Regions from separate parts of the Micromonospora sp. WMMD734 genome, predicted to be linked through region 1. Evidence: riboswitches for the same ligand, from Rfam matches in the RefSeq annotation. Region 1 holds a riboswitch; each other region holds the start of a gene.
The links. Region 1 has a riboswitch for cobalamin ahead of ACN267_RS04980 (ribonucleoside-diphosphate reductase subunit alpha). Riboswitches for the same ligand answer to the same signal wherever they lie in the genome.
Positions count from the first base shown of each region.

Region 2: another riboswitch for cobalamin. It lies ahead of ACN267_RS10360 (CbtB domain-containing protein); the one in region 1 lies ahead of ACN267_RS04980 (ribonucleoside-diphosphate reductase subunit alpha).
Region 3: another riboswitch for cobalamin. It lies ahead of cobN (cobaltochelatase subunit CobN); the one in region 1 lies ahead of ACN267_RS04980 (ribonucleoside-diphosphate reductase subunit alpha).

Region 1 covers NZ_JBMHMK010000001.1:1,174,103-1,178,036, reverse strand. The annotation lists gene ACN267_RS04995 (hypothetical protein) at 1-330, opposite strand, end outside; gene ACN267_RS04990 (oxidoreductase) at 385-1,287, opposite strand; gene ACN267_RS04985 (helix-turn-helix transcriptional regulator) at 1,417-2,304, shown strand; cobalamin riboswitch at 2,332-2,545, shown strand; gene ACN267_RS04980 (ribonucleoside-diphosphate reductase subunit alpha) at 2,667-3,934, shown strand, end outside.
Region 2 covers NZ_JBMHMK010000001.1:2,459,662-2,463,595, forward strand. The annotation lists gene ACN267_RS10355 (PepSY-associated TM helix domain-containing protein) at 1-706, shown strand, start outside; cobalamin riboswitch at 716-857, shown strand; gene ACN267_RS10360 (CbtB domain-containing protein) at 892-1,095, shown strand; gene ACN267_RS10365 (CbtA family protein) at 1,086-1,889, shown strand; gene ACN267_RS10370 (histidine phosphatase family protein) at 1,886-2,494, shown strand; gene ACN267_RS10375 (ankyrin repeat domain-containing protein) at 2,617-3,384, shown strand; gene ACN267_RS10380 (dihydrofolate reductase family protein) at 3,427-3,934, opposite strand, start outside.
Region 3 covers NZ_JBMHMK010000001.1:1,761,401-1,765,334, forward strand. The annotation lists cobalamin riboswitch at 454-583, shown strand; gene cobN (cobaltochelatase subunit CobN) at 891-3,934, shown strand, end outside.

The DNA of each region.
Region 1 (3,934 bases):
GTGCAGCCGGCCGCCTGCCGCACGCCACAGCGGCCGGTAGTTGCGCCGGTCCACCGGGAACCGCTGACCGGTACGCCGGTACAGCTCCGCCGTCTGGGCCGACAGGTCCGCGTGGGCCGCATCGGCGAACTCACCGACGATCGCCGCCGCCACTGCCAGGCCGTCGCCGTCGTCGAGCAGCCGGACCATCCCCGCCACCTGGTCGGACGGTCGGACGGCCAGGTGCGCGCCGAAGCGTTGCCGCACCTCGGCCGACAGCGCCGCCTGCCGGACCGGATCGTCCTGGACCTGCCGGCCCCCGCCGCCGAGCACCCGCCCGAGCCATCCCATGTCGCCTCGTCTCCGCCGCCGTCACCGACCGCAGCCATGCTAGTGCGCCCTGCGTCAGGGATAGCTCACGCCGGTCAGTTCCTCGGCCGTCGTCCACAGCCGACGGCCGACGGCCGGGTCGGTGGCCTCCCGGCTGGCCCGTACCTCGGTGACCGGCCCCCAGGTCTGGAAAAGGCGGGCCGGGCCGAAAAACTGGCCACCGCGCACCGCCGGGTCGGTGGCGGCGCGCAGCTGGGGCAACGCACCCTGCTCGACCGACTGGGTGGCCAGCAGGCTGAGCCGCGCCAACACCCGGCCGGGCCGGCCCTGGTGGGACCAGGCCCGGGGGGTCAGGTTGGTGCGGGTGACGCCGGGATGCGCCAGCACGCTGAGCACCGGTGATCCGGCGTCGCGCAGCCGGCGGTCCAGTTCGATGCCGAAGACGGTGGTGGCGAGCTTGGATCGGCCGTACGCGGTGGAACCCCGGTAGCCACGCTCGACCATCAGATCGGTGAAGTCCAGGTGTGCGTTGCGGTGGGTGATCGAGCTGAGGCTGACCACCCGGGCCGCCCGCGCGGCGGCCAGGTTGCCCAGCAGCAGGCCGGTCAGCGCGAAGTGCCCCAGCAGGTTGGTGGCCAGATGCAGCTCGTGGCCGTCGACGGTGGTGCGGCGCGGGCCGAGCAGCACCGCACCGGCGTTGTTGACCAGCAGGTCGATCCTCGGATGGTCGGCGGCCAGGGCCGCCGCGAACTCCCGTACCGAGGCCAGCGAGGCGAGGTCCAGCTCGCGTACCTCGACGTCGCCGCCCATGCTGCGGGCGGCCCGCCGGCCGGCGGCGGTGTCGCGGACGGCGAGCACGACCCGCGCGCCCCGGTGGGCCAGCGCGGTGGCGGTGACCAGACCGAGGCCCGAGTTCGCGCCGGTCACCACGACGGTGCGGCCACGCTGGTCGGGAATGTGGTCGGCGGTCCAGGTCATCTGCTGCTCCTGAGCGGTCGGGGGTGGGAGCACCGACGCTACGGACCGGCCGGGCGGACTCCGTCGTAGCCGGTTGCCTAGGTCCCGCAGACCTACCCGCGCCGGTCCGGGCCGCGTCACACTGGCGACATGACCCATCCGTACGCCCGTGAACTCGGTGACTTCCTGCGCGCCCGGCGCGGCCGGCTGCACCCCCGGGACGTCGGCCTGGAGCCGGGCGGCCGACGCCGGGTCACCGGGCTGCGCCGCGAGGAACTGGCGCTGCTGGCCGGGTTGAGCACCGACTACTACCAGCGGATGGAACAGGGCCGGGAGGTTCGCCCGTCCGACGACGTGCTGGACGGGCTCGCCGCCGCGCTCGGCCTCGACGACGACGAACGCCGGCACCTGTTCACCCTGGCCCGCGCCGCCCGCCGGCCGGTGCCCGCCCGGGTCGACCACGGCCCGGAGCGGGTGCCGGAGAGCACCAGGCGGTTGCTGCGCGTGATGGACACCCCGGCGGTGGTACTCGGCCGTCACCTGGACCTGCTCGCCTGGAACGCGTGGGCGGTGGCGCTGCTCGGTGACCCGGCGGACCACCCGCCGGACCGGCTCAACATGCTGCTGCTGATGTTCGACGAGGCGGCGGCCCCGGTGCGGCGCTGCGCGGCCTGGGAGCAGCAGGCCATGGACTACATCGGCATGATGCGCGCCGCCGTCGCCACGGACCCCACCCATCCCCGGGCCACCGCCGTCGTCGGTGAGCTGAGCATCCGCAGCGCCGAGTTCCGGCGGCTGTGGTCCCGGCACGACGTGCGCGGTTCGGTCAGCGGCACCAAGACCTTCCAGGTCCCCGAGGTCGGCGACATCGTCCTGGACTGGGACACCTACCCGCTGCCCGGCAACCCCGGCCCGGTCATGCTGGTCTTCACCGCCGAGCCGGGCAGCGCCGACGCCGACGCGCTGCGGCTGCTGGCGTCACTGCGGGCCACCGGCCGCTCGGGTGAGAGTTATCTGACACGCCGACGCGACATCTAGTGTTGCCTCTCCCCCATCTACGCCATATATGGTGTGCCACGCAGCTGGTTCGGCCGGGCCCGGTGGTCCGGTCGAGGCAACAGGGAACCCGGTGGGAATCCGGGACTGCCCCGCAGCGGTAAGTGGGAACGACCGCCGTCATCGAGCACTGGACCGCGAGGTCTGGGAAGCGACGGCCAGTAGGCGACCGACCCCGGTCACGCCCGCGAGTCCGAAGACCTGCCAGTGCGCCGTGCGCTGCTGCGCGCGGCGGTCGGAGGTCGCGCGGGACGACCGACGCCAGCACCCGGGCCGGCCGTCGCGCCGCGCCCGTTGGCGTTCTCCCGCGTCCCGATGGCCATCGGTGACAGCGAGGAGAGGTCATGACGAGCACAGCGCAGAGCCCACCGTCCGACGTCGACGGCGCGCAGCCACGCCGGCCCGCGATGCGGGTCCGCAAGCGCGACGGCGACACCGAACCGGTGGACGTCAACCGGATCGTCACGGCCGTCGCCAGGTGGGCCACCGACCTGGACGAGGTCGACCCGCTGCGGGTGGCCACCCGGACGATCAGTGGCCTCTACGACGGGGCGACAACGGCCGAGCTGGACAAACTGTCGATCCAGACGGCGGCCGAGCTGATCGGCACGGAACCGCAGTACTCCCGGCTGGCGGCCCGGCTGCTGGCCGCCTACGTGGACGAGGAGGTCCGCGGGCAGGAGGTGACCTCCTTCAGCGAGTCCATCCGGTACGCCCACGGCCTCGGCTTGATCGCCGACGACACCGCCGCGTTCGTGGCCCGGCACGCCAGCCAACTCGACGACGCCGTCGACCCGGCCGGTGACCTGCGGTTCGAGTACTTCGGGCTGCGTACGGTGGCCGACCGCTACCTGCTGCGGCACCCGCGGTCACGGCTGGTGGTGGAGACCCCGCAGTACTGGCTGCTGCGGGTGGCCTGCGGGCTGTCCGGCACGCCCGACGAGGCGGTCGGGTTCTACCGGCTGATGTCGTCGCTGGCCTACCTGCCGAGTTCCCCGACGTTGTTCAACTCGGGCACCCGGCACACCCAGATGTCGTCGTGTTTCCTGGTCGACTCGCCGCGCGACGAACTGGACTCGATCTACGAGCGCTACCACCAGGTGGCGAAGCTGTCGAAGTTCTCCGGCGGCATCGGCATCTCCTTCACGCGGGTACGTGGCCGGGGGGCGCTGATCCGAGGCACCAACGGCCGGTCCAACGGGATCGTGCCGTTCCTCAAAACCCTCGACGCCGGGGTCGCGGCGGTCAACCAGGGCGGCCGGCGCAAGGGGGCGGCCTGCGTCTATCTGGAACCGTGGCACCCGGACGTCGAGGAGTTCCTGGAGCTGCGGGACAACACCGGTGAGGAGGCCCGGCGCACCCACAACCTCAACCTGGCCAACTGGATCCCCGACGAGTTCATGCGCCGGGTCGAGGCCGACGGCGACTGGTCGCTGATCGACCCGTCGGATGCCCCGGAGCTGCCCGACCTGTACGGCGAGGAGTTCGACGCCGCGTACCGGGTCGCCGAGAAGAAGGCGGTCCGCACGGTCAAGGCCCGGGACCTGTACGGGCGGATGATGCGCACCCTGGCGCAGACCGGCAACGGGTGGATGACGTTCAAGGACCGGTC
Region 2 (3,934 bases), 1.3 Mb from region 1:
GCAACTCTCCACCGCCCTCGCCGCCGGACCGGCTCCGGCCGACCCCGGTGGCGGCCACCACGGTGCCGCCGGGGCCGGCGGGGTGGTCGAGTCGGCCGCCTTCGACCGGGTGCTGACCGCCGCCCGGACGGCCGGGCTGGCCGGCCCGGTCGAGATCGCCCCCGGCGAGCCGGGCTCGGCCTGGACGGTCACCCAGGTCGACAACACCTGGCCGGTGGCCAAGGACCGGGTCGCCGTCGACCCCACGACGGGGACGGTCACCGCCCGCAGCGACTTCGCCGACTGGCCGCTGCTGGCCCAGCTCAGTGGACTCGGCATCCAGGCCCACATGGGGGTGCTCCTCGGCCCGGTCAACCAGATCCTGCTCGCCGCGCTGGCCCTCGGGCTGCTCTGCGTCGTCGTCTGGGGCTACCGGATGTGGTGGCAGCGCCGGCCCACCCGGGCGGACCGCCGGGCCCGCACCGGCACTCCGCCACCCCGGGGTGGTGTGCGGGGCCTGCCGTGGTGGGCGGTGCCCGTCGGCGTACCGGTGGTGGCGGCGATCGGCTGGGCCTTGCCCCTGCTCGGGCTGAGCCTGCTCGCCTTCCTCGTCGTCGACGTCGCCCTGGGCGTGGCGGCCCGACGTCGCCGCGACGCCGCCCCGCACCGGCCGGCGGATGACGTGCCGCCCCCGGCCGGCACGTCACATTCCCCGGGCGACGATTGACCGGTCGGGGGTCGCGCCGTTACGGTCGACCCACTATCTGCGGCGTCGCGAGGTAAGCCGGTGGGAATCCGGCGCGGTCGCGCCACTGTGAGCGGTTCCGTCGTCGACGGGTCCGTGAGCCAGGACGCTCGGTCGTCCGCAGCCTTGCGATGGGGACGCGTCATCCCCGGGAAGGTTCGAATCCCATGTCGAGTCCCACTCCTGCCCAGCCGCTGGTGCACCCCGTCGGGTCCACCCGTCTGTGGTGGACGGCCCTGGCCGTCGTCGGCGTACTCCTGCTGCTCACCTACCTGGTCGCGTTCGACCAGGGGGCGGTCTCGCGCAGCGGCATGTTCCTGCACGAACTGATGCACGACGGCCGGCACCTGCTCGGTGTCCCGTGCCACTGACCGCTGCCCACAACCCACCCACCTTCGTCACCGTCCTGCTCCGCGGGCTCCTCGCCGGCCTCGTCGCCGGTCTACTCGCGGGCGGTTTCGGCTACCTCGCCGGTGAGCCGCGCATCGACGCGGCCATCGCGATCGAGGAGGCCGCCACCCACACCGGGCCGGTGGCCGACGACCACCACGCCGAGGACCTGGTCGGCCGGGACGGGCAGCGGTTCGGCCTGTTCCTGGCCACCGGCCTGTTCGGGACGGCGATGGGTGGCCTGCTCGCGACCGCGTACGTGCTGCTGCGCCGACGGTTCCCGGCCGCCGACGACGGCCGGACGGCGTTGCTGCTGGCGGGCGGTGCCCTGCTCGGCGTAGTGCTCGTGCCGTTCGGGAAGTACCCGGCCAATCCCCCGGCGGTGGGCAACCCCGACACCATCGACCAGCGCACCGCCGCCTACCTGGCGTTGGTGGTGCTCGGCCTGGTGGCCGTCTGGGCGGGCACCCTGGGCTACCGGTCGGTCCGCGCCGACGCGCCGCCCTGGCAACGGTGCGGCGCGGCCCTCGGCGGGTTCGTCCTGGTCGCCGGCGTCGGGTACGTCGTCCTGCCGTCGTTCCAGGAGGTCCCGGAGGACTTCCCGGCAGCCCTGCTGTGGAACTTCCGGCTGGCCTCGCTCGGCACCCAGGTGGTGCTGTGGACCGCCCTCGGTCTGTTGTTCAGCGCCCTGATGAGCCGACGCACCGCAGGGCCGCGCCCCGGCGACCGGGCCCGTGCGCCGCTGACCGGTCAGGGCACGCCGGCCCGCCCGTGACCTCGACCAGCCTGCGGCTGGTCGCCCACGCCCACACCGGCGCGCTGCGGCGGGCGGTGTTCGGCGCGGGCGACGACGACCTGGACGAGGGCGGTCGACAGGCCGCCCTCGCCCTGGCCGGTCACGGCCGGACCGGGCCACTGGGCACCGTGGACACCTGTCTGACCAGCCCGGCGACCGCACCGGTGCAGACCGCGTACGCCCTGGGGTTACGGCCCACCGTCGAGGCCGCGCTGGCCGACTGCGACTACGCCGGCTGGGCCGGGCGCAGCCTGGCCGACGTCGGGGCGCGCGAGCCCGGGGCGCTGCGCCAGTGGTGGGAGACGCCCGGGGCGACGCCGCACGGCGGGGAGTCCCTCGTCGCGCTGCGCGAGCGGGTCGCCGGCTGGCTCGACGACCGGCTCGGGCCGGGCCGGCGGATCGTCGCGGTGACCCATCCGATGGTGGTCCGGGTGGCGATCGTGCACGCGCTCGGCCTGCCGATGGCCGCCCTGCCCCGGCTGGACGTCGCCCCCCTGGCGGTGGTGCGCCTCAGCCGGTACGGCCAGCGGTGGCAGCTCCGGTTCACCGCGCCGGCCGGGCCCGGAGACCGGCATGCACCATGACCGGCCGGTCCGCCTCCGGCGACCAAGGTGGCGGTGCGGGCCGGTGGCGGTGAGACTCGGTCCTGACCCCGCCCTACCCGGGCGGCGGGGCACGGCAACCGGCTGCGGGTAGGGTCGCGCAGATGACCGGTGATCCGTCGCTGCTCGCCGCCGACGATCCGTTGGCGGTCGCGGTGACCGGGGCGATCCGCGACGGTGACCTCGCCCGGCTGTGGTCGCTGCTCAGCACGCACCCGGGGTTGGCCGCCGGGCACATCGTCGACCGGGTCGGCGGGGTCCGCACCCTGCTGCACGTGGTCACCGACTGGCCGGGCCGGTTCCCGCGTGGTGCCGACACCGTCGCCGCGCTGGTCGCCGCCGGTGCCGACGTCGACGCCCGGTTCGCCGGTCCGCACCGGGAGACCCCGCTGCACTGGGCAGCCAGCTGCGACGACGTGGACGTCGTCGACGCCCTGCTGGACGCCGGCGCCGACATCGAAGCTCCCGGGAGCGTGATCGCCGACGGTACGCCGCTGGCCAACGCGCGGGCCTTCGCCCAGTGGCGGGCGGCGTTCCGGCTGGTCGTCCGGGGCGCCCGCACCACCCTCGTCGACGCGGCGACGCTCGGCCTGCACGACCGGGTGGAGCGGGCCTGCACCGGTGACACCCCGCCGTCGACCGACGAGATCGACTGGGCGTTCTGGGGTGCCTGCCACGGCGGGCGGCAGTCCTGCGCCGGGTACCTGTGGACACGCGGCGCGCGGCTCAACCGGGTGCCGCCGTGGGAGCACCGCACCGCCCTGGACGCGGCCGTCCGGCGCGGTGCCACCGAACTGGTCGGCTGGCTGCGGGCGCGAGGTGCCGTCACCGCCGCCGAGCTGGGCCCGCACCCGCCCGATGCCAACGGCTGACCCGGGTACACCCACCGCGCGTCCCGACGCGACGGCTGCGGGCTACTCCCCGGCGGCCAGCTGCTCCTTGGCCTCGTCGTAGCCGGCCGCCGCCGGGGCGTCGGTCGGCGCGTAGATCACCCGGATCACCCCGGTCGGGTACACCTCGGTCGTGGTCACCCGCAGGTGGTACGGGCTGCCCCCGTCGTCGAACAGCCGGCGGCCCTTGCGCGCCGCCACCGGGTGCACCAGCAGCCGTAGTTCGTCGACGAGACCGGCGGCGAGCAGCTGCTGCACCACGGAGATCGAACCGGGGATGAGGACGCCGCCGACACCGGGGTCGTCGCGCAGCGCCGTGACGACATCGACGAGGTCGCCGTCCAGCACCTCGGAGTTGCGCCAGGGCAGCTCCCTCGCCTGCCGCGTGACGACCACCTTGCGCAGGTCACCGAGCTGCTTGGCGAAGGGCGCGTCGTCGCCACCGGCGGCCTCCCGGTCGGGCCACGCCCCGGCGAAGCTGTCGTAGGTCTCCCGGCCGAACAGCAGCACGTCGGCGGCATCGTAGTCCGCG
Region 3 (3,934 bases), 590 kb from region 1:
TGTGCCGACCCGCACCGCCGTGACGGGATGGCCGGCGGTGTCGGTGCGGGGTGACGCAGCGTCGGGACGGGGTGACCGGTGGCGTCGGAGCGGCGCGGCCCGAGGCATCGGGCCGGGGCCGCGCTGCGGCGGCGGTGGGGTGGCCGGGGCTATCCGCCCGACCACCGTCCGGTCGGACCCGACCATGCCGGTCCGAGTCGTTGACGTCATCAGCTCGACAGCGTGTGAAAGAGGTATCCCGACCGCCAGGGGCCGGCCAGCCACCGGGGACGATCCACCGGGGACGGGCCGTCTGGGTGCGGGCCGTCCGGGTGCGGGCCGCGCCCCGTTGGACGAGCGCGAACCATCGCCGTCGGCCTCACCATGGGGGCCGACCGGTGCCGTCGTGGGGCCGGTGGCCGCCGTTGACCTCGGGGTGAGGAGTGTGGCAGCATTCGCGGCCTGACGGCAGTGAAGGAAGTCGGTGCGATTCCGACGCGGTCCCGCCACTGTCACCGGGGAGCGATCCCCCCTCGTGGGTCACGACCGTGCGTGCACGGTTGGAAGGCCGGGGGTGAGCGTCGATCCGGGAGCCAGGATACTTCGGCCGTCGGAGAACCCCAGGGCGTGGACACCCGAGGAGGACCCGATGACGCGCAGCGTCACTGCCGACCCGATCACGGTCGGTGATTTCCGCATCACTGTCGAGCCCGCGCCGCCGCGTGCTCCCGCCGCTCCCACCGTCGCCGGCCGTCGCCGGGGCGGTCGGCCTGCCACGTACCGCTGACGGCCGGTCCGGGTGCCCCGCCGTCGGCGGGGTCGTCGACCTCCGCCGCCGCTGACCGGCGTCCCTCCCGCCCCGCTCGGCCCGGCCCCGTGGTCGAGCCGGACGTCACTCTCCGGAGCTGCACGTGCGCATCCTGCTGCTGTCCACCGCCGACACCGATCTGCTCGCCGCCCGCGCCAGTGCCGCCGACTACCGCCTCGCCAACCCCACCCGGGTCGACGTGGCCGCCGTACCGGCCCTGCTCGACGGGGTCGACCTGGCCGTCGTACGGCTGCTCGGCGGGCGGCAGGCGTGGCCGGACGGCCTCGCGGCGGTGCTCGGCTCAGGGGTCCCCACGATCGTGCTCGGCGGCGAGGCGGTGCCTGACGCGGAGCTGATGGCGGCGTCCACGGTGGCCTCCGGGGTGGCCACCGAAGCGCTGTCCTACCTGGTGGAGGGAGGCGCGGAGAACCTCGCCCAGCTGGCGCGGTTCCTGTCCGACACGGTCCTGCTCACCGGGGAGGGCTTCGACCCGCCCACCCCCACCCCGCCGTACGGCATCCTCGACCGGCGCCGCCCGACCGCCCACGCAGACCCGACCGCCCAGTCAGACCCGACCGACCAGGCGGATCAGGCGGCCGGACCGGACGGGCGGCAGGGCGGCGGTGGGCGGCCCACGGTGGGGATCGTGTTCTACCGGGCGCACGCGTTGGCCGGCAACACCGGTTTCGTGCAGACCCTGGCCGACGCGGTCGACACGGCCGGCGGCGAACCGCTGCCGATCTTCTGCGGCTCGCTGCGCGGGCTCACCCCGGGCGACGGGCCGCTGGACCTCTTCGCCCGCTGCGACGCGCTCGTCGTCACCGTCCTCGCCGCCGGCGGGACGGTCGCCGCCGACGCCTCCGGCGGGGGCGACGAGGACGCCTGGGACGTCGGCGCGCTCGCCGCCCTCGACGTGCCGGTGATCCAGGCGCTCTGCCTGACCAGCACCCGGGAGCAGTGGGCGGCAAGCGACGCCGGGCTGTCCCCGCTGGACGCGGCCATGCAGGTGGCCATCCCCGAGTTCGACGGCCGGATCGTCACCGTGCCGTTCTCGTTCAAACGCATCGACGCCGACGGGCTGTCGGTCTACGCCGCCGACGCCGAGCGGGCCGCCCGGGTCGCCGGGATCGCCGTCCGGCAGGCCCGGCTGCGCCACCTGCCCAACGCCGACAAGCGGGTGGCGATCGTGCTCAGCTCCTACCCGACGAAGCACTCCCGGGTCGGTAACGCCGTCGGCCTGGACACCCCCGCCTCGGCGGTCCGCCTGCTCGCCGCCCTCGCCGCCGAGGGGTACCACCTCGGCGACGCGCCACCACCCACCGACGGGGACGCGCTGATCCACGCGCTGATCGCCGCCGGGGGCCACGACGTCGAGTGGCTCACCCCGGAACAGTTGTCCGCGGCCGAGGCCCGGGTGCCGGGGGAGACCTACCGGCGCTGGTTCGACCAGGTGCCGGCCGACCTGCGGGACCGGATGCGGGAACACTGGGGTGAGCCACCCGGTCAGCTCTACACCGACGACGGGGACATCGTCCTGGCCGGGCTGCGGTTCGGCAACGTCACCCTGCTGATCCAGCCGCCGCGCGGCTTCGGCGAGAACCCGATCGCCATCTACCACGACCCCGACCTGCCGCCCAGCCACCACTATCTCGCCGCGTACCGGTGGCTGGCCGCGCCGGTCGACGACGGCGGCTTCGGCGCGGACGCGGTGGTGCACCTCGGCAAGCACGGCACCCTGGAGTGGCTGCCCGGCAAGGGCCTCGGCCTGGCTGCCGACTGCGCCCCCGACGCCGTCCTCGGTGACCTGCCGCTGGTCTACCCGTTCATCGTCAACGACCCCGGCGAGGGCACCCAGGCCAAGCGGCGGGCGCACGCCGTCGTCGTCGACCACCTGGTGCCCCCGATGGCCCGCGCCGAGACCTACGGCGAGCTGGCGAAACTCGAACAACTGCTGGACGAGTACGCCACCGTGCAGGCGCTCGACCCGGCGAAGGTGCCGGTGGTCCGGGGGCAGATCTGGGAGCTGGTGCGCGCCGCCGAACTCCACCACGACCTGCACACCGAGGCGATGCCGGCCGCCGACGACTTCGACGACTTCGTGCTGCACCTCGACGGCTACCTGTGCGAGGTCAAGGACGTGCAGATCCGCGACGGGCTGCACGTCCTGGCCGGGGTGCCCACCGGTGAGGCCCGGGTCAACCTCGTCCTGGCCGTGCTGCGCGCCCCGCAGGTGTGGGGCGGCAGCCGGGCCCTGCCCGGCCTGCGGCAGGCCCTCGCCGCCGGCTACGGCCTCGACGAGCAGGCGTTGCTCGCCGAGCCCGGGGCCCGGGTGGCGGTGCCGGCGGCGCTGACCGACGTCGTCGACGGGCCGGCGGTCACCGCTGCCGACGCGGTGGACCTGATCGAGGCGCTGGCCCGGCGGCTCGTCCTGGGCATGGAGACCCTCGGCTGGGACGCCGACCGGGCCGACGCGGTGGTCACCGAGGTGACCGGTGACGGCTGCCCCGACGCCGTCGAGGTGCTCCGGTTCGCCGCCCGCGAGGTGGTGCCCCGGCTGGACCGCACCACCGACGAGATCACCCACACCCTCGGCGCGCTCGCCGGCCGGTTCGTGCCGCCCGGACCGTCCGGGTCGCCCACCCGGGGCCTGGTCAACGTGCTGCCCACCGGCCGAAACTTCTACTCCGTCGACCCGAAGGCGATCCCCAGCCGCAACGCCTGGGACGTCGGGGTGGCGCTGGCCGACTCGCTGCTCGCCCGCTACCTCGCCGACACCGGGGAGTATCCGCGGTCGGTCGGGCTGACCGTGTGGGGCACCAGCGCCATGCGTACCCAGGGCGACGACATCGCCGAGGTGCTGGCTCTGCTCGGCTGCCGTCCGGTGTGGGACGACAGGTCGCGGCGGGTCACCGGCGTCGAGGTCGTGCCGGTGGCGGAACTGGGCCGGCCCCGGGTCGACGTCACGGTCCGCATCTCCGGCTTCTTCCGCGACGCGTTCCCGCACGTCGTCGCCCTCCTCGACGACGCGGTACGGCTGGTCGCCGCCCTCGACGAGCCGGCCGGGGACAACTACCTGCGCGCGCACGTGGCCGCCGACCTCGCCACCCACGGCGACGAGCGGCGGGCCACCGCCCGGATCTTCGGCTC